Regions from separate parts of the Clostridium sp. JN-9 genome, predicted to be linked through region 3. Evidence: a T-box and tRNA genes for the amino acid it is inferred to sense, from the RefSeq annotation. Region 3 holds a T-box; the other regions hold tRNA genes.
What was found. A T-box is a leader RNA that pairs with one kind of tRNA and senses whether it is charged. The one in region 3 lies ahead of proS (proline--tRNA ligase), so its partner is inferred to be a tRNA-Pro.
Positions count from the first base shown of each region.

Region 1: it has a tRNA-Pro gene. The T-box ahead of proS (proline--tRNA ligase) is inferred to sense a tRNA for this amino acid. The anticodon was not compared.
Region 2: it has a tRNA-Pro gene. The T-box ahead of proS (proline--tRNA ligase) is inferred to sense a tRNA for this amino acid. The anticodon was not compared.

Region 1 is NZ_CP035280.1:3,118,399-3,125,865, forward strand. It holds gene EQM05_RS15020 (ribose-phosphate diphosphokinase) at 141-1,100, opposite strand; gene glmU (bifunctional UDP-N-acetylglucosamine diphosphorylase/glucosamine-1-phosphate N-acetyltransferase GlmU) at 1,126-2,496, opposite strand; gene spoVG (septation regulator SpoVG) at 2,645-2,932, opposite strand; gene purR (pur operon repressor) at 3,035-3,850, opposite strand; gene murC (UDP-N-acetylmuramate--L-alanine ligase) at 4,134-5,510, shown strand; gene EQM05_RS15045 (hypothetical protein) at 5,575-5,889, shown strand; tRNA gene EQM05_RS15050 (tRNA-Pro) at 5,988-6,063, shown strand; tRNA gene EQM05_RS15055 (tRNA-Pro) at 6,184-6,259, shown strand; gene EQM05_RS15060 ([Fe-Fe] hydrogenase large subunit C-terminal domain-containing protein) at 6,326-7,467, shown strand, end outside.
Region 2 is NZ_CP035280.1:1,576,460-1,583,926, reverse strand. It holds gene EQM05_RS07645 (aminotransferase class I/II-fold pyridoxal phosphate-dependent enzyme) at 1-225, opposite strand, end outside; gene EQM05_RS07640 (asparaginase) at 379-1,371, opposite strand; gene EQM05_RS07635 (hypothetical protein) at 1,634-1,927, opposite strand; gene EQM05_RS07630 (GerMN domain-containing protein) at 2,011-2,613, opposite strand; gene EQM05_RS15740 (hypothetical protein) at 2,956-3,114, shown strand; tRNA gene EQM05_RS07625 (tRNA-Pro) at 3,117-3,192, opposite strand; gene spoIVA (stage IV sporulation protein A) at 3,223-4,701, opposite strand; gene EQM05_RS07615 (NAD(P)H-dependent glycerol-3-phosphate dehydrogenase) at 4,803-5,801, opposite strand; gene der (ribosome biogenesis GTPase Der) at 5,804-7,120, opposite strand; gene EQM05_RS07605 (DUF512 domain-containing protein) at 7,123-7,467, opposite strand, start outside.
Region 3 is NZ_CP035280.1:1,050,690-1,058,156, reverse strand. It holds gene EQM05_RS05050 (transposase) at 1-590, opposite strand, end outside; gene proS (proline--tRNA ligase) at 946-2,382, opposite strand; T-box leader at 2,480-2,692, opposite strand; gene EQM05_RS05040 (hypothetical protein) at 2,894-3,343, opposite strand; gene EQM05_RS05035 (hypothetical protein) at 3,456-3,689, opposite strand; gene EQM05_RS05030 (DUF1540 domain-containing protein) at 3,832-4,008, shown strand; gene EQM05_RS05025 (peptidase MA family metallohydrolase) at 4,090-4,860, opposite strand; gene EQM05_RS05020 (ABC transporter ATP-binding protein) at 4,981-6,753, opposite strand; gene EQM05_RS05015 (ABC transporter ATP-binding protein) at 6,743-7,467, opposite strand, start outside.

The DNA of each region.
Region 1 (7,467 bases), 1.2 Mb from region 3:
TATATTTAATTTACCATATAATCTATACACAATGTGTTCCATTTTATAAAAGTTACAAATTATTTACTTAATATATAATAAGATTAAAAGGACATACTGAATTATACAGTATGCCCTAATGCTAATATAAAGTATTTATATTATTCTTCGAATAATTTACTTACGGATTCATCTCCATATATTCTTTTAATAGCTTCTGCAAACAATGGTGCCACAGATAAAATAGTGAATTTATCAAGCATCTTTTCTTCTGGTAAGCATATACTATTTAACATTACTAACTCTTTTATTGCCGAATTTTTTATTCTTTCAATAGCAGGGCCAGATAAAACAGCATGTGTACAGCAGGCATAAACTTCTCTTGCTCCCCTTTGCACTAGTGCATTTGCTCCGTTTGTTATAGTACCTGCTGTATCTATCATATCATCAACAAGGATAACTGTTTTATCCTGAATATCTCCAATGATATTCATTATCTCAGAAACATTTGCCTTTGGTCTTCTCTTGTCAATAATTGCTATTGGTGCATGCAGCTTATCTGCAAACTTTCTTGCTCTGGTAACACTTCCAAGATCAGGAGATACCACAACAACATCATCTCTATCGGCAAAACCCTTTTTTATAAAATATTTCGCAAGTATTGGAGAACCTAATAAGTGATCTACTGGTATATTAAAATAACCAGAAATCTGCGCCGCATGCAGGTCAATTGTAAGTACTCTGTCTGCTCCTGCTGCTGTAATTAAATCTGCAACTAATTTAGCTGTAATTGGATCTCTTGCCTTTGCCTTTCTGTCCTGCCTTGCATATCCATAGTATGGAATAACTGCGGTAATTCTTCCTGCAGATGCTCTTTTAAAAGCATCAATCATGATAAGCAGCTCCATTAAATTATCATTTACAGGTGAGTTAGTGGATTGTACTACGAAAACGTCTGTACCTCTAACGGTTTCGTTGATATCTACTGATATTTCTCCATCACTAAATCTGGAAACTTTTGAGTTTCCAACACTTACACCTAGAATGTCAGCAATTTCCTTTGCCAACTTAGGATGGGAATTTCCAGCAAAAATCTTAATGTTTTTACCATGAGTTATCATTGTTAGTCCTCCTTAGGTTAATTAATTATTTTTTCAAACCTTTTTTTTCTACCCAGCCCTCTATATTAGTCTGCCTAGATCTTGCAATTGATAAAGCACCATCAGGCACTTCTTCTGTTATTGTAGATCCAGCGGCTGTATAAGCATTATCATTTACTTTAACAGGTGATACTAAATTAGTATTACAACCTATAAATACATTATTACCTATAATTGTCTTATTCTTAACTTTTCCGTCATAATTAACTACTACTGTTCCGCATCCAAAGTTACAGCCACTGCCAACTTCAGCATCTCCTATATATGTCAAATGAGATACTTTGGTTCCATCTCCAATAGTAGATTTCTTAATTTCAACAAAATCCCCTATTCTTGCTGATTTTCCTATGACAGTTTCTGGTCTTAAATATGCATAAGGACCTACTGTTGTATTTTCGCCAACATGGCTTTCAATTATAACAGAGCACTGAATTGATACGCCCTGATCTATGACGCTGTTAACTATCCTTGAATTAGGATATAAAATGCAGTTACTATTTATAACCGTATTTCCTTCTATAAAATTACCTGGATAAATAATTGTATCATTATGTATTTCAGCCTCTGAACTTATGTATGTATTTTCAGGATCAATTATTGTTACACCATTTTCCATATGTTTTTTATTAATTCTAAGTCTCATTATCTTATCCACATCTGACAGCTGAGTTCTTGAATTTACACCCATTGTTTCTTCAAATGGGATAGGAAGGGCTCCTACCTTTAATCCTTCATTTTTCAATATTCCAATAATATCAGTGAGATAATACTCTCCCTGAGCGTTATTATTATTAAGCTTTTTTAATGCATTTAAAAGGCATTCTATATCAAAGCAGTACATTCCTGCATTAATTTCATCTACTTTTAATTCTTCGGCACTGCAGTCTTTATGCTCAACTATGCTGTCAACCTGGCCGTTCTGTTTTCTTATTATTCTGCCATATCCAGTTGGATCATCAACTAGTGAAGTTAATATTACAGCTTTATATTCTCCTTCTTCATGGTAGTTCATAAGTTTCATGACAGTTTCTGATTTAATTAAAGGAGCGTCACCTGTAAAAACAGCTACAGTTCCTTTCTTTCCATTAAGGAAATCCTCAGCACACATAACTGCATGCCCTGTACCTAATTGTTTTTCCTGAAAAGAGTAGTTAACATTTCTGCATTTTGTAGCTTCTTTTACCTTATCTGCTCCTCTGCCTACAATAACATCTATATCATTTATCTGACTTCCCTTTAATGTATCTATTACGTGATTAACCATTTCTTTCCCGCACACCTTGTGCAGAACTTTAGGCATACTAGATTTCATTCTTTTTCCTTCACCAGCTGCTAATATAATAGCACACTTATACATTTTATCACCTCATTAGGCTAATTATTTTAAATAACTTGTACTTAATGTTCGTAAACACCCTATAATATTATATTTTATATATAGATTATTTTCAACTATAAAAGATAATTTTCTCCATAATAAAAAGGAGTATTTCTACTCCCCTTTATTACTCTTCAACTTTTCCTTCAGTTGTTTCCTCATTCTTAACCTTTTCATACTCATCCAAAATAGCTTTTTGAATTTTTTCTCTGGTTTGAGTATTTATTGGATGTGCTATGTCCTTGAACTCTCCATCAGGAGTTTTTCTGCTTGGCATAGCAATGAAAAGTCCGTTTTGCCCTTCTATAACTTTGATATCATGAACAACAAACTCGTTATCAAAGGTTACGGAAACAATTGCCTTCATTTTACCTTCTGCAGCAATCTTTCTAACTCTTACGTCTGTAATTACCATTAAAATCCACCTCCAAGATGCTTCAATATATATATTATTCTCTACGTTTTAGTTTTTTCCTTCTTATTTTTTAAAAAATTATTAATTTTTTTGAAAATTTAGTTATTTAAAAAATTTAGATGGTACAATTTCAGGTTCGCCATTTTTGTTTATACCATTGAAATCTACTAAGGATACATATTCATTAATAAGTTTCTTCTCTGTGTCAGTGTTATCTATAAGCATGCCTATACCAACAATTTCACTTTCAAATTCCTTCATTAAATCTATTATGCCGATAGTTGTGCCTCCTGCCTTCATGAAATCATCTATAAAAACACATTTGCTTCCCTTTTTTATAGCCTTTTTTGATAAAGTCATGTTTTGAATTCTTCCACTTGATCCAGAAACATAATTAATATTAACTGTAGATCCTTCTGTAACCTTTGAATCCCGCCTAACCACCACTAATTGTACTCCCAGGTCTTTAGCAACTTCATAAGCCAGTGGAATCCCTTTTGTTTCAACAGTTACCACATAATCAACATTTTTATCATCAAATTTTGAGGACAAAATAATACCTGCCTTGGCTATTATCTCAGGATTGCACATTACATCGCTGACATAAAGAAAGTTTCCCGGTACTATTCTATCCTTATTCTGTAAAGTTATACATAGTCTTTCACAGAATCCCATTACTTCCTCAGATGACATTCCGCATACATATTTAACTCCACCTGCAGCTCCTGCAATAGTCTCTACTCTTCCCATATGAAGTTTGTTTAGTACATCTTTTATTACATATAAATCCTCACTTATTGTAGATTTTGCAGCATTGAACATTTCTGTGAAAGTATTTAGGTTTATTATAGTGTTTGAATTCTCCAATAAAACCTTGGTTATTATTGCCACCCTTTGGTTCCTAGTATATTTCTCCATTCTATCACCCATCATTTTAGATTTTACGAATAATTTTTATATTATTTAATTCATTATTCATATTTTATGACAAAACCCTGCTATTATCAATACTTATTTATTGATGTTAAAATTAAACATTAACTTTTCGCATGTATATCAATAAAAGTTTTTTTATTGTGTTTTTTTTTATTAAAATTTGATTATAATTAAAGATGTATAATTTTTAAAATAATACATTACTTTAAATCATATAGTAGAATAATTATATTGTTTTGGTATTAATATTGAGGAGTTGGTTATTTTGTCATTAGATTTTCTTCCAAGCAAAGAAACTAAAGTTCATTTTATAGGTATTGGTGGAATAAGTATGAGCGGGCTTGCTGAAATACTTCTTCAGAAAGGTTATAAAGTTTCCGGATCAGACATGAAAGTTTCTGAGACAACTTTAAAACTGCAGTCCATGGGAGCTGAGATTTATATAGGTCATAAAGCAGAAAATGTTATTAATTCAAATTTAGTGGTATATACAGCTGCTATAGCACAGGATAATGAAGAACTTTTAAATGCCAGGAAATTAAATATACCATTACTTACCAGAGCTGAATTTTTAGGTAAAATTATGAATGGCCATAAGTATAACGTAGCTGTTTCTGGTACTCATGGTAAAACTACTACAACATCCATGTTATCTCACATAACTGTTCATGCTGATTTAGATCCTACAATACTGGTTGGTGGAGAGTTAGATCTGATAAATGGAAATGTAAGAACAGGCAGCAGTGAATATTTTATAACTGAAGCCTGTGAATACAAAAAATCTTTTTTAAGCTTTTTCCCTTATATTGGCATTATATTGAATATCGATGCAGATCACTTGGATTTTTACAAGGATTTAGATGATATTGAAGATGCCTTTTATCATTTTGCAAAGCTTATTCCTGATGAGGGGTATTTAATTGCAAACAACGAAGATGAAAGAATTCAAAATATCATTAAAAAAGTAAATTGCAGCATAATAACCTTTGGTTTAACCTCAGGTGATTTCACTGCAGCAAATATAGTATTTGATTCATTAGGAAATGCAGCTTTTGATGTGGTTCATAACAATAATGTTATAGGTAAAGTTCATTTAAATGTACCGGGAAAGCATAACATTTTAAATGCTCTGGCAAGTCTTAGCTGCGCATATGTATTAAAAATCCCTATGGATTCAGCTATAAAAGGATTGGAGACCTTCGGCGGCACACATAGGAGATTTGAAATCAAAGGTGTTAAAAATGGTATTACAGTTATTGATGACTATGCTCATCATCCTACTGAAATAAAAGCAACACTTACTGCAGCTTTAAATTTTCCTCATAATAAAATATTTAGTGTTTTCCAGCCTCATACCTATTCAAGAACTCTTGCTTTATTAGATGATTTTTCTAAATCATTTTTTAATACTGACACCTTGCTGTTGGCAGATATCTATGCTGCCCGTGAAAAGGATACAGGCATTATAAGCTCAAAAATCCTTGGAGATAAAATCAGAGAGCTTGGAGTCAGGTGCATAAACTTTAATGATTTTAACAGCATAGTTGAATATCTTAATAAGGAAGCAGCTTCTGGCGATATTATACTTACTATAGGAGCAGGAGATATCTACAAAGTTGGAGAAATGTTTTTAAATAAATAATAGTGTAAAACCTTCTCAAAATGGGGATAATAATGATACAAACCAAATGAGGAGGTTTTTTTATATGAAAAATTTCATTATATCTGCATTTGCGGACCTGATATTAATTTTAGCAGCCTACTTCATTTTTAGAAGTGTAATCAGCGGTCCAACACGACATAGATTATATGAAAAGTTTTTTAGCTCCATGTCAAGATTTATTATAGTTTTATTTATAGTATCAATTTCTGTTACTGGTATTATTGCATTAATACTTTATAAAACCAGATATATTTCATATATAAATATAATATCACCGGGTGTTTTATCCATTTTAGTTGGATTTTTAATGTCAACAGTGCCAACACGTGGTGCAGGGGATGAAAAAAGCAAACAGTAATATATACTTTGAAATCTATGCAGTGTGTTTTTTGAAAAGTATATACATAAATTATCATTGATTTTTTTATGTGCAGCAGTTATAATAAAAACTGTTGCCGGGGTGTAGCGCAGATGGGAGCGCGCGTGGTTTGGGACCATGAGGTCGCAGGTTCAATCCCTGTCACCCCGACCAAGAGAGTTGTTTTTACAACTCTCTTTAAATTTAAAAAACCATATTAAAATTCCAATATTTATTCTTTTATAATCATAATATTATTGAATTATGTTATTTTATTTAATATAATAAATCTATCGGGGTGTAGCGCAGATGGGAGCGCGTATGCTTCGGGAGCATAAGGACGCAAGTTCGAGCCTTGTCACCCCGACCATCATTTCGTATATTTTCTGTAAAGTTTCTAATATTTTCAGATAATTTCTATAAAAGGAGTGATTTTATGAAAGAGAACTATAGTGAGTTATTTAAAGCCATTGTAAAAGCATATTATAATGATGACTTTGAAAAAGCAGTAAATGAATTGTTAGAATCATCTGAAATTGAAAAACAGCAGCTTAAGAATGTTATTGCATCACTTTGCGGTGTTGAAGTTGATTTTAATAGTGATAATTACATAGATTCTTTAATAAATGCAATACATACATATGAAGCTAAACATAAGATTGTAAACCATGTCAAATCCTGCTCAATGGATTGCGTGGATTCTGATGGAAAGACTTCATGTCAAAAAGCTTGTCCTTTCGATGCTATCTTTATTGATACTGAAAGGCATACTACAAGAATAGATAATGATAAGTGCGCTGATTGTGGATTTTGTGTTGATGCTTGTCCAAGTGGAGGTATACTAGATAAAGTTGAGTTTATACCTCTTATTAATTTATTAAAAGGTAATACACCTGTAATTGCTGCAGTGGCTCCAGCTATTGTTGGCCAGTTTGGTTCTGATGTTTCCATTGATCAAATGAGATCTGCATTTAAAAAAATCGGCTTTACAGATATGATTGAAGTAGCATTCTTTGCTGATATGCTTACACTAAAAGAAGCAATAGAATTTGACCATCATGTAAAAGACAAAGATGATTTAATGATTACTTCATGCTGCTGCCCTATGTGGGTTGGCATGCTTAAAAGAGTTTACAACGATATGGTTAAGTACGTTTCACCATCAGTTTCTCCAATGATTGCTGCTGGAAGGGTGCTTAAATATTTAAATCCAGATTGTAAAGTTGTCTTTGTAGGCCCATGCATTGCTAAAAAAGCAGAAGCTAAGAATGAGGATTTAATTGGAGATATTGATTTTGTTCTTACATTTTCCGAAGTTAAAGATACTTTCAAAAGTCTTAATGTTGATCCAGGTAAGCTTAGTCCTGACACATCATCTGAATATGCATCAAAGGGCGGAAGATTATATGCAAGAACCGGTGGAGTTTCCATAGCTGTTAAAGATGCAGTTGAAAGATTATTTCCCGAGAAATATAAACTATTTAAAGCAATTCAGGCAAATGGTGTAAAAGAATGCAAAGAAATATTGTCAAAAGCACAAAATGGTCAGGTAGATGCTAATTTTATCGAAGGAATGGG
Region 2 (7,467 bases), 530 kb from region 3:
ATTCTTTAGCTGAATAATACCGTCATATGGAGGATAATTATTGTAATTTTTAGTACATAAAGCATTTTCCAGTGCCTGTACAATTGATTTTTCCACTGGCAGATCAGGATCTCCAATGCTTAAATCAATAATTTCTTTTCCTTGATTAATAAGAACTTTTTTATTTTCTTCAATTTTTTTAAAATGATATTCCTTAATAGTATTCATTCTGTTATTTATTTTCATAGATTTCTCTCCTATTAGGCTTTTATATCATTCTATTCAAAAATTAAAGTATTTGTTACTTTCATAAATTTTATTATATATGTGCCTTGATTTTTTATAAGAAAATGCCTTAAAGCGTGCTTTGTTTTATACTTTAAGGCTGTAAGTTTATACTTATTTAATATAGTGGTCCTTTTCAAATATCTCCCTTATTTTTTTATTATCATTTCCATAAGCTCCCAAGGCAACCATGAGCTTTATCCTTGCCTTTTGTCCCGGCAGATTATCTCCAAAAATCACTCCCATGTTCTTTAATTCCTTACCTCCTCCATGATATCCATAAGTATCAAGTACCCTGCTTTCATAGCATCTGGAAACCAGGACTATTGGTATTTCCTTATCTAAGGCCCTTTTAACTCCATCCACCATATCTGGAGGAATGTTGCCTCTCCCTAGCCCTTCTATTACTAATCCTTTATCACCCTGGCTTATGTAATAATCAATTATTCTGGAATCCAGTCCGGATACACACTTTATCAGATCAACCTTAGTTTCAATAACATCTGTTTTTATGTGCTGTTTTTTTAAAGTGTCTCTATAAAATATCACTTCATTATTATCCACAATTCCTACTGGTCCAAAATATGGACTCTTAAAAGTATTTAAACTCATTGAATTACTTTTTGTTACTTCACTTGCACAGTTTAGTTCATCATTTAAGCATACCAAAACTCCCTTTCCCCTTGCTTCTTGGGTAATTGCTGTACAAATTGAAGCTGCAAGATTTGCTGGCCCGTCATATCCCAGTTCAGAACTGCTTCTCATTGAACCGGTGACAATTACAGGTTTCTCATTATTTATTGTTAAATCAAGTAAATATGCTGTTTCTTCTAATGTATCAGTTCCATGGGTTACCACTACTCCAGAAATATCATCTCTATCCAAAAGTTTTCTTATAAATTTAGATAATTCCATCATATTAAGAGGGGTCATATGTGGACTTGGCACATTAGAAAAAGTATAAGATTCAACAGTAGCAAACTCTTCAATACCTGTTACCATTGACATGATATCTTCTCCTGTTAATGATGGAACCGCCGCTTTTATTCTTGGGTCCACCTTCATTGAAATTGTTCCACCATTAAAAACAACTGCTACTTTTTTCATGTTCATTTCCCCCTAATTTATATTTATTCTCACCTTCTAATATATATTTTACAGTACTTTAAATATCATTTCATTAATTTTTTTAAAAAAAGATATATGTTCAATATTTTATTATTTTTATTGCATATATCTTATATTATTAAGCTAATTATAATATATTATTTAATTGCATTTACATTTTCTTCCACGAGTAAAAGTGTTTCTTCTGTATATTATATTTTCAAAATAATATATCATAAAACTCCAATTGCTTAAATAGAAATTATTTCTGTTTAATATTACTGCTGAAAGTACCCACTGATGCCAAAATATCATGCATAAAATTTGCACCTCTTGATATTAATAAACCTGTTAAAATATTTCCAACAATAGGGATTCTCATATTAACCCCTACAGCAGCTAAAAAATCTATATTTGCACTTAAGGCTACTAATTCCCCAAATGCTACTGCTCCAATTCTATCATAATTTATCTTACCGTTCTGCCAGAACATTTTTGATGTTTCCCACAAGGCTTCAACTATAAGTGATGAAATTAAAATCTGAGTCATATCCATATTTATCCCCTCCAATACAAAATATTTTAATGGGGATAAAATTAGAACTTATTGTATCTATATAATTTCATTTGGTAAATTAGCTATTTTAATGAAAGTGCATCATCTAATGTCTTGCCATTAATATAAATCTTAGCACTCTTCACAGATTGAAACTGCATAACAGTTTCAATTAGCTGAGCCTTCACTCTTGGAATATCCATTACTCCACCAAGACTAAAAGTTCCTGATAAATTAACAGTTGCTGCTCCATTCACTATTTTAGCACTTTCAACTTTAAGATTTGATTTGTATAAAGTATTATATAAACCAGACTTTCCATAAATTCTGTCTTTTATAGAAAACAAATCACTTAGTGCCCCTTTTAGTGGTGTTTCTGGTGTGGAAATTACCCTTTCTACAGCCACCACGCTATCGCCTGTGTCAAGCTTCTTACCGCTTTTACCATTATCATCTATAGCAATTAAAAATACTTTTATTACAGTAGTTGTTTTTTTACTTTCAGTGGTTGCCTTTTTATTTTCAGCAGCATTGTTGTTATTACTTTTATCATCACTATTACTTATAGTTGTATTAGAGTTTGAAACTCCATTTTTAGAAGATGAAGAATTACCAGGTTTGTTTGTACCAGTACATGAAGTTAAAAACAGCGCCAGCACTATAATTAATAAAAACAATTTTTTCATTGTTACTACCTCCTTGTATATATATGAATATAAATCTTAAAAATATTGTGAATAATAAAAAAGACCTGGAATAATGAAAATTCCAGTCTTAATATTTTATGTAATTTATATTATTTAATTACCTTTTTTAAAAAATTTTTTACACCTAAAATCAAAGTATTGTGTTTTAAATAAATAACGGTTAGCTTGACATCATGTTGTATCCATAGAAAAAAAGTTTAATCAGCTTGATACTTTGGCAGTACACTTAGAAGGTAAAAATATAACTCCTCAAAAGATGGAATTATTAGAAAAGTACATAGATGCATTATTTGAAGATGAAGATTAAAGGAGTTAAAATTTATGAATGGAAATAAGAAAGGGATGATAAATATGGAAAATGAAAAAATATTTGAATTGCTGGAAAAAATGTATGCAGACTTGAAAGGTGACATTAATAGTTTGAAAAAGGGGCAAGATGAAAAAATAAAAACCCCTAAGCCATTGAGCCTAAAGGTTTGAGATGGTCTGGGTGACAAGACTTGAACTTGCGACCTCATGAACCCCATTCATGCACGCTACCATCTGCGCTACACCCAGATTAACATGTATAATATATTATATTATAATCTAAAGAATTATGCAAATTAATCCTCCATTGCCCTCATTAATAATCTTTTGTAATGTTTTCTGAATCTTAATTTGTACATCTTCCGGCATTTTATACAATTTATTTTGTAATCCATCCTTTACAAGGTCTTCTAAAGTTTTGCCAAACATATTACTCTGCCATAATTTCGATGGATCATTCTCAAATTGTTCAAATAAATTTTTAACCATTTCTTCGCTTTCTTTTTCATTTCCCATAATTGGAGAAATTTCAGTTTGAATGTCTGCTTTGATAAAATGTAAGCTTGGAGCAGATGCCTTTAATTTCACTATGCATTTATTTCCACTCTTTATTATTTCAGGCTCTTCCAGCTTCATCTCCGACAATTGCGGAGGTACTAATCCGTATCCTGTCTCTCTTACATCCTTTAAAGCTTGAGCTATTTTGTCGTATTCACACTTTGCTGAGTGCATATCCTTAAGAATATTCAGAAGATCACTTTCACCTGATATTTCCTGACCGCATACCTCTCCAAGTATCCTATAAAACATACCATGCTTTGGCTTTAATGATACTGTAGCAGTCCCTTGTCCCATATTAATTTCATTTATTTTAGATTCATCTAGAAATTCACTATTCCTAAGTCCATCTACAGATTTACCTATATCTCTTATTTTTAATATGTTTTTGCATAGACTCTTAACTACATTTACAAATTCGATTTTAAGCCAATGTTTTGAATCTAATTTTTCTATCCATTCAGGCATATTTATATTAATTTCTTTTACAGGGAACTCTTTAAGTACCCTTTGTAATGTATCCTCGATATCCTGTTCATTCATGTTAAGTACATCCATAGCCTGAACAGGTACATCATATTTTTCTTCAAGTTCATTCTTAAGTTGTATTGTTTCTTCATTATCTACATGTTTAGAATTTAAAATCATAATAAAAGGCTTGTTTATTGACTTTAATTCATTGACTACCCTTTCTTCTGCTTCTACATAATCCTCCCTTTTAATATCCGTTATGGATCCATCTGTAGTAACAACCAGCCCTATGGTTGAATGTTCATTAATTACTTTTTTAGTGCCAAGTTCTGCTGCTTCCTCAAAAGGTATTTCATAATCATACCATGGAGTGGTAACCATTTTTGAATTTTCGCCTTCCATGTAACCAAGAGCGCTTTTTACAATGTATCCAACACAATCAACCATTCTTACTTTAAGTTTTGTGTTATCATCTAATGAAATTTCCACTGCTTCATTGGGTACAAATTTAGGTTCTGTAGTGTGAATAGACTTGCCGCTACCACTTTGTGGCAGTTCATCTTTTGCTCTTTGCTGTTTATATGAATTCTCAATTTTCGGAAGAACCATAATTTCCATAAACCTTTTTATGAATGTGGATTTACCTGTTCTTACTGGCCCAACCACCCCTACGTAGATGTCACCTTGAGTTCTTTCAGCAATGTCCTTGTATATATCAAAGCTTTCCAAGATATACCTCCCACTTATCTATTATTGACAATATATATATATTATCTTTTGTAAGAGTATATTACTTTATGGTAAAAAAAAGTACAGCTTTTGCTGTACTTTTAATAACTTTCTTGTTTTTTATCTCTTGTCATTAATTCATAAACACCATACTTGGGGTCTTTTCCTTCAAATAATACTTTATACAAAGTATCAGTGATTGGCATATCTACATGGATTTTATCCTTTAATTCATAAAATGCCCTGCATGCTTTTGCTCCCTCAACAACCATGCCTATCTGATCAGCAGCTTCATTAAGTGACATGCCTTTGCCAATTAATATTCCTGCTCTTCTGTTTCTGCTGTGCATACTGGTGCAGGTCACAATTAAATCGCCCATTCCAGTAAGTCCTGAAAATGTTTCAGGCTTTCCTCCAAGCTTGACTCCAATTCTTACTATCTCGCTCATTCCCCTGGTCATTAAGGCAGCTTTAGTATTATCACCGCATCCAATTCCATCTGAAATTCCCGCAGCAAGAGCAATGATATTTTTAACTGCTCCACCAATTTCAACACCTATTAAGTCATCATTGGTATACACTCTGAATTTATTATTCATAAATAAATTTTGAACTTTATCAGCATATTCCATGTTTAATGAGGAAACTACCACAGTGGTTGGAATATCCTGAGCAACTTCTTCGGCATGACTTGGTCCTGATAAAATTACCACAGGACTTTCTGGAAGTTCTTCCTGAATTACCTGTGACAGTCTTTTCCCAGTATGTTCTTCTATGCCCTTTGCAATGCTTATTATTATTTGATCTTTATTTACAAGTTCTTTTATATCCTTACAAATACTCCTGATAACATGTGATGGAACTGCCAAAATTACATAATCACATTCATTTATTGCTTCCTTTTTATTATTATAAGCATTTACTCCACTAGGAATAATAACATTATGGAGATATTTAATGTTTTCTCTTTTAACATTTATATCTTCAACTGTTTTCTCATTTCTGTCCCAAATATTTATTTTATGCCCATTTTTAGAAAGCATTACAGCTAAAGCTGTCCCAAAACTTCCTGCTCCTAATATAGCAACATTGCAGCACATTTTTATTCCTTCCTTTCTCTAAACTCCATTTTTATTCCAGTTCCGCTGAAATCAAAGCTTTCTCTCAACTGGTTTTCTATATATCTTTCATAAGAAAAATGAATTGTAGATGAATCATTTACAAAGAAAACAAAAGTTGGAGGTTTGGTACCTGTTTGTGTTACATAATAAATTTTAAGTCTTTTTGTCCCCACTACTGGAGGTTCCTTCATCATTACAGCTCTGCTTATTACATCATTTAGCACACCAGTTTTAATTCTTTTGCTATAGTTAGCATAACATTGCCTTGCAATCTGAAGTACCTTCTGCACTCTCTGACCGCTTTTGGCAGATATAAACAAATAAGGTGCATATGGCATAAATGAAAGATTATATTGTAAGTTTTTTTTGAAAAAATCCATTGTTTTAGTATCTTTTTCAATTAAATCCCATTTATTCACTACTACCATTATAGCTTTACTCATTTCATGTGCATATCCTATAATTTTTTCATCCTGCTCGCTGATTCCATCTTTGGAATCAATCATAAGTATGCACACATCAGCTCTTTCTATAGCTGTATATGTTCTAATTACACTATATCTTTCTATCTGCTCCTTTACTTTGCTTTTTCTTCTTAAGCCGGCAGTATCTATCAAAGTAAATTTGCCATCATCTGTTTCTATGTAACTGTCTATTGAATCCCTTGTTGTTCCAGGAATATCACTTACAATAACTCTTTCTTCCCCTAAAAGTTTATTTATTAATGAAGATTTTCCCACATTGGGTTTGCCAACAAAGGCTATTTTTATGTTTTCATCCTCTTCACTATAGTTTTCATCTTCATCAAAGTGCTGCACAACCCTATCAAGCATATCACCAAGTCCAAGACCCTGTGAAGCAGATATGGTAATTGGATCACCTATGCCTAAATTATAGAATTCATAGGCATTATTCTCATCTTTTAAATTATCAATTTTATTTACTACAAGCACAACTGGTTTATTACTTTTTCTAAGCATTTGCGCAACTTCTCTATCGGCAGGTGTAAGTCCTTCTTTTCCATCTACTATAAATATAATTACCTTTGCAGTATCAATAGCTATCTGTGCCTGTCTTCTCATCTGAGATATTATCACATCTGTGCCTTCAGTCTCTATACCTCCAGTATCTATTATAGTAAAATTATATTTCAGCCATTCAGCCTGAGCGTATATCCTATCCCTTGTTACACCTGGAGTATCTTCAACTATAGAAATCCTTTTACCCGCAAGCTTATTAAATAAAGTGGATTTACCTACATTTGGTCTTCCCACAATAGCAACTATTGGTCTATCCATTGTTATTCCTCCTCTATTAACTCATTAATGGTGTCAATGAAATCTTCACCAGTATAATCACAAACAACTACTTTCCTGCTAAGCTGCTGTTCTAACATTGAAACAGTAATATCATCGAGAAAAATCTGCTCATCCTGCCCTCCAGGTTCATATCCTTTTCGAAGCATAGTATTGGGTATAATTACATATTTCCCTAATAATTTATTTTTACACTGACTTATTATATCCTTTCCAGTTATAAGGCCTGAAACTGTAATTGTTGATCCAAAGAAATCATTTACTATCTTCTTAACATCAATATTAATATTCCTATTTTTATTATGTATTTTTGAAGCAGCATTTTCTAT
Region 3 (7,467 bases):
AATTCCATTTCCCTTTTTAGCTTTTCTTTGTCACACATATATACAAACTTTAAATACCTATCTCTTGCATTATTTGCATTTTCACCTAGCATTTGCATTATATATGCTTCATCTAAAAGACCTGTTTCATCCTTTTTAAGACCCAAATACACTTTTAAGCTTGAATATTTATACTTTTCAGGACAGTTTTCATAACCCTTTATTTTTAAAGGATTATTGTGAATATAAGCTGATAAAGTAATTAGATATCTATCAGTATCAACTATTTTGCTCTTAAATCTATCTTGAAACACATGTCCATGCCTATCATGAATCCTATTATAAGTAACTGCATATTTAAAATTCAATCCATGCATTATTTTTGATATGTCTGCCCCATTGGAATCGATTATAAAATGTGCATGGTTAGTCATGATACAATAAGCATATACCTTGAATCCAAATATTGTTTGATAATCCTTCATCTGTTTCAAGTATTTGTCTTTGTCATCATCTTTTTTAAACAAAGGAACCTCGGTTATACTTCTCACCATAACATGATATATTGCATTTTCCATTTTTATTCTTTCAGTTCTTGGCAATGAAAGCACCCCATTCTTTGTTAAACTCAACCAAATAGATTTCAAAGTAAATCAGTTATTTAAGCTTCTCAAAAAATTGTAGAAGCATCAGTATTTTTGCTCACTTAAATAGTGATTTACTAAATGAAATTATATAGCTAATAGTATTGACTTCAACAAAGGATGTTATTCAACTTACTTGAAAACATTGGTAAATTGTTAACCACCATTCCTTAGTTAAAAGTTGGAAGTTAAAAATTAGTCAGTTGTTAACCGCCATTCTTCAGTTAAAAGTTGAAAGTTGAAAGTTGAAAGTTAGTTAGTTGTTAACCGTCCCTGATTTTTAATTCTAAGAGGTTAACCGTCCCCTACTTTTCCCCTACTTTTAGTATGCCTTTCCCCAGTAAACCATGTGCTTTGCTTCTTTTCCGCAGCATACACACTTGTCTGAAAGCTTTTCCTGTTCAAATGGAATACATCTTGAAGTTACTCCTGCAACCTCTTTAAGCTTATCTTCGCAAGCCTTATCACCGCACCACATAGCTTTTATGAATCCTGGTTTGGTTTCTGCAATTTTCTTAAACTCGTCTAAGGTTACTGCCGAGTAAGTATTTTTATCTCTGTGCTGTTTTGCTTTTTCATACATAGAATTTTGAATATCATCTAATAGCTCAGTAATTTTGGCTTCAATTTCATCAAAAGAGACAAATATCTTTTCTCTTGTATCACGTCTAACAAGTACTGCCTGATTTTTTTCTATATCCTTTGGTCCAACTTCCACACGAATTGGAATACCCTTCATTTCATATTCATTGAATTTCCATCCAGGCATTTTATCGCTGACATCAATGCCAACCCTGGCTACCTTTGAAATTCTTTCTTTAAGCTCTTGAGCCTTTTCAATAACTCCCTCTTTATGCTGAGCAATAGGCACTATCATAACCTGTGTAGGAGCAATTTTAGGTGGAAGCTTAAGTCCGCTGTCGTCACCATGAACCATTATGATGGCACCTATAATTCTGGTTGTCATCCCCCATGAGGTTTGATATACATATTGAAGCTTACCATTTTTATCAGTGTATTGAATATTAAAAGCCTTTGAGAAATTATCTCCAAAGTTATGAGATGTACCGCTTTGCAGTGCTTTTCCATCATGCATCAAGCTTTCAATTGTATAAGTTGCAGCTGCTCCTGCAAACTTTTCCTTTTCTGTTTTTTGTCCTTTAATAACTGGTATAGCTAAAATATTTTCAAAAAAATCAGCATAAACATTTAGCATGTCTATAGTTTCTTTTTCGGATTCTTCAGCTGTTGCATGGGCTGTGTGGCCTTCCTGCCATAAAAATTCGGTTGTTCTCAAAAATGGTCTTGTTGTTTTTTCCCATCTTACTACAGAACACCACTGGTTATACTTCTTTGGCAAATCATTATAAGAATGAATTATTTTTGCATAATGATCGCAGAATAAAGTTTCTGATGTAGGACGAACACATAATCTTTCTGTAAGTTCCTGTCCGCCGCCATAAGTTACCCATGCAACTTCTGGAGCAAAGCCTTCAACATGATCTTTTTCCTTCTGAAGCAGACTTTCAGGTATGAACATAGGCATATATACATTTTCATGGCCCATTTCCTTAAACTTTCCATCCAAGTACTTTTGAGCATTTTCCCAAATTGCATATCCATAAGGTCGTATAATCATACACCCTTTGACACATGAATAATCAACAAGTTCAGCCTTTTTTACGATATCAGTATACCACTTAGCAAAATCTTCATCCATTGCTGTTATTTCTTCCACAAATTTTTTCTGTTTTCCCATATTTACTCCTCCAATGTAGATAAACATTATATTTATAGTTTGAGTTGTTTACCTTAATTTAAAACTTTTTTACAAAAAATAAAAAAAACCTGATCCCAATAGGGACCGAGTTATCGGTGGTACCACCCTCGTTAGTATACTTTCATATACTCACTTATTGTTTTAACGGAAAACTCCCGCTGCAGCCTACTATTACTTCAGTGCAGAACTCAGAGGCTGGTTCAAAATTATTCTTTTAAAAGTCTCCCACCAATGACTTCTTCTCTTTAAAAAGATTATAATATTTACTTTTCCTCTTCCTAGTAACGTATTTATTAATTTTGTGTTCTTGATAAAATAATATAAAATTATAAAAGTATTGTCAATAGGTAATTGAAACAATACCCTTTATTTTACATAAGCTAGTGGTTAAATGAAAAGTATAGCATAAAATATTTTAAATAAAAAAGAACATATCTATTGAAGATAAGTTCTTAATAAAAATAGTAAAATTGCTAAATAATTATATTATTTATGATTGAGTTTCCGCAGTTTTATCCACTGTTCCAGCATCCTGAGGTGTTTCTTTTATTTCTGTATTGTTTTCTTCATGGGCATTTTTCTCAATTATATTTTCTTCAGCAGAATTATTGCAAACTTCTTCTTTACCTAATAATACCAAACATTTTGAAACTTTTTTATTAATGATTCCTGCGCCCACCAAAACTAGTGCAATACCCCAATATACTGCAATTGGTTCAAATATTCCAGGAAGCAGTTGCGATGGTATTAATAGTTTGTTGACCGTTGAGGCCTCATATCCCTGTGCTACATATTGAGCCACAGTGCCTTTAAATAATATGATATTGTTTACTAATGCAGTAATACCAAGAATAGCAACTATTACAGCAGCTACATACATAACAATTGATATTGAAAATCTTTTTGATTCCTTAGATGTTTTTTTATCCTTTTGTGCCATTATGATTTTTCTCCATTTCCACCCTTAGGGTTGTAATTTTTGTCACTAATATTTATTCTACTATGCTATTGTTACAACTAAGTGACAATTAAGTTTCAATATTATTAACAATTTAATGGCTTAACATTTTGCTCAAAGATAAAATTAAAAATGCTACCAGCCAGGTGGCTCCAATGGCCGCTAATACAATCAACACTGCTACAAGTGGATTTTTCACATTTCTTTCATCCGCGATTTTCTTTCCCTCATGTCTATCAACCTTAAACAAGTTTCCAGATATAGTATGAATTTCCGAGTAATTTCGTCTTGTTTTTTCTAGAACCTTTTTCTCTTTGTCCTCTGACATAATCTCACCTCCAAAATATTAATTTAATTATCTATCATAAATAAAATATTATTTATTCCCAGCCTTCATTTCCAGAATAAAAAAGTTAGTTTTGCCAATAATACTTTTGTAGATAGTATTTTATTTTTAGGAGGGTATATAAATGAAAGCAGAAAAATTGAATCAGCCTAACCAGGGAATTAAATGTGTTGTCAATACCTGTCACTATTATATGTCAGGAGATCACTGCTCAGCATCAATGATTGAAGTTGAACATAGGAATGCTAATACTTCGCAGGAAACAGACTGTGCAACATTTACTCCAGAATCAAGGGCTTAACTTTAGCATTTTCAGGGGCGGTTACCATAAACCGTTCCTTTCCCATGAAGAACAATTAAAAAATCAAAATAAATATTATTTTTAATTGTAATTTTTAACTAAGAAGTCCATCCACCTCTTTTCAAATTCTTCGCTGCTGCATCCTAATATTTCCTGTAAATTTGAAGGTGATTTGATTAATTTAATTAAGGAGTTATATCCATAATTTTTAACCACATATTCTACAGCAGTATAAGAAAATGCATATCCCCCGTCAGATAAATTTTGGCTATTCATTGAAAATAACGGCGGCACCTCATTGTTTTGTATTTTTTTCTTTAAATCTTGTTTTATATTATTATTCATCTGTTTTGCTTCAAAAGCTGCGGTACCTTCATTAAGCCATATAGGTATATCTTTTAAATTTGAATTAATTTGAGAAACCATAACATGGGTAAATTCATGCACCACTACCATCATCAATGTGTCATAGGTGTGATATTTCCCCGGGTTTAAAGGTGAAACCATTTTAATTTTGCCTTCCCATTCCGTTCCAACATTCCACTCAGGTGCCATAGGTGCCCCTATTGCATTATGAAATGACTGAATATCTGGGTAAACTTCAATATCAACTTTATCTTTTAATGATACATTTAAATCCTTTGAAATCCTTTTATAATTTTCTTGAAGATTTTTATTCAAATCATTTAAGCATTTTACATCTTTATTAAATGAATAGAACCTAAAATGCTGGCTCTCGAGTTGAAGCTTTAATTTATCCTCACCAGCCGCATTGGCACTTTTACTGGCTCCACATCCCATTATGTTAAATGTAAAAATTAAACCAATGCATAAAATAATAAATTTTCTCATAAAAGCCTCCCCAAAAACTTTTATTGAATATATTACTACTATACAATCATTTTACCACATATTGTAATAAATAATAATGTCTATTGAAATATAACGTTTTAAACTTAACCGTCCCTTAATTTAAAGCTTCCAGCCCAGCTTTTCAATTTGATTGTATTTAGCATACCACCCATTTTTTCCTGCTAAATCAGCAGGTGTTCCTGTTTCCACTATTCTTCCGTTATCTAAAATGATAACCTTATCAGCATCTATAATTCCTGACACTCTGTGGCTTATGGTAAGTATAGTTCTTTCTTTAGATATTGCATTTAAAGCTTTGAATATTTTCTGTTCAGTTAATGAATCGAGCCCTGAAGTAACCTCGTCCAGAAGCAATATAGGAGGGTTGCACACAATAGCACAGGCTAAAGCTAACAGCTGATACTGGCCATGTGAAAGACTGCTTTCACCTTCACCTATTAAAGTGTTATATCCATTTTTTAATTTCATAATATCATCATGCAGATATACAGTTTTACATGCCTTTATTACCTGTTTATCTGTGATAGTTTCGTCATATAAAGTTACAGCATCCCTAATGCTTCCATCATAAATAGGAAAACTTTGAGGTACTATGCCTAATATTTTTCTTCTTAAATTTTCAGGAATTTTAAAAGAATCCATTCCTTGTATTTTTATACTGCCTCTGCTTGGCTTATAGAGCCCTGCCACAAGATTTAAAATTGTACTTTTCCCTGCACCTGTTCTTCCAACAAGTGCTACTTTCGTTCCGGGCGTTACATTAAAATTAATATCCTGAACAATATTTTTTTTATTATCATAAGAAAAGCTCATATTATTAATAGATATATTAGTGTTATTAAAATTACTTTTATCTAATGATAATTCAGTAAAGTATTTGTCACTTTTTTCAGTTTGTCTTATTTCCTCTTTTTCATTGTCAAAATCATTTATCCTTTTCACACCTGCAACAGCTTCCTGAATTGTCTGAAATTCTTCAGCTATTGATTGAATGGGGTCAAACATTCTGGAAATTAAGTCTACAACTGCTGCAACAGACCCTATTGTTATTCCAAGAGCACCCAAACCCTTTGGAGCTGCTATAAGAACAGTAATCGTTATAATTACAGCTCTAAGAATCTGCATTATGCATGGGAAAAAGGAATCTAATGTACTTGTTTTATGAACTGCGGATATGTTTTCATTTAATGGCTGCTGAAAATTATTTAAAAAAAGCTGTTCCTTTGAAAATACTTTTATTGTTCTGATGCCGTTAAATAGTTCCTGAATTGAACCGTTAATATGGGATACAGCCCTTCTGGCAGCCATTTGTGCATTAAAAGTTGCGGATTTAAAAAATCTGGTTATAAAATATATTACTGGAATAAATATTAACAAATATAAGGCTAATAAAGGGCTTATGAAATAAACTGAAACAATGATTCCCAAAGCTTTCAGTCCATCCGCCAGCATTCCTACCAATCCTTCAGAAAAAAGAGTTCCTACAGCATCCACATCTGATGTAAATCTGCTTATTATTTCACCAACTGCATTATTGGAATAGTATGAAATGGGCAGCTTTTTTAATTTTTTGCCCATATTATACCTGATATTAGCAAGAATATCCTGACCTATAATTGCCATCATAAGCTCTCTTAAAAAGTCAAAGGCTCCGCTAAGTATAACAGCAAGCAGATAATATATTGAAAGCTTCATTACACCACTGTAAATTCCCTTTGAAATATTATTATCAATGATGCTTTTTAATATTTGAGGCGGCACCAGCTGCATAGCTATACCACCTAAAATAGCAGCTATTAAAAATATACTTTGTACTAATTTATTTTTTATTGTTGATTTTAAAGCAGAAACTGCAATGCCATTATGCTTCATATAATTCACCGCCTAAAAAACTTTGTGAGTCTAAAATTTTACTATATATTCCCTCTTCATTAATTAATTCATTATGAGTGCCTTTCTCAGCAATTCTGCCTTTATCAAAAACTAAAATCATGTCAGTATATTTAAATATCTGAAGTCTGTGAGAAAATATAAAGATTGTCCTTCCCTGTAAATTTTGTCGAAGCTCCTTTATGATTTTGGCCTCAGTATTTATGTCTACAGCTGAAAAAGGATCATCAAGTATTACAATACTAGAATCTTTATATAGAGCCCTTGCCATAGATATTCTCTGCCTTTGTCCTCCTGAAACTCTGGTTCCCTTTTCACCAAGCTGTGTTTCCAAGCCATCCTGAAAATTCAGCATGTCCTGCTTTAAACATGCTATATCCAGCACCTTGTCTAGCTTTGCTTCATCAGTATTTCCCCAGGTGATATTATTCTTTATGGAATCAGAGAATAGGAAGGAATCGTGCCCCATATATGTTATATCATCAATCTTTTTATTATAATCTATGTTTTTTAAATCCTGTCCGTTAAAGCAAATTTCTCCTTCATAATCATATAAGCCTGTTAACGCCAGACCTAATGCACTTTTTCCAGATCCCACAGACCCAGTTACTCCAACGATCATACCAGCAGGCACTTTAAATGAAACATTTTTAATAGCATAGTTTTGGTCATCACCATATTTAAAGGAAAGGTTAT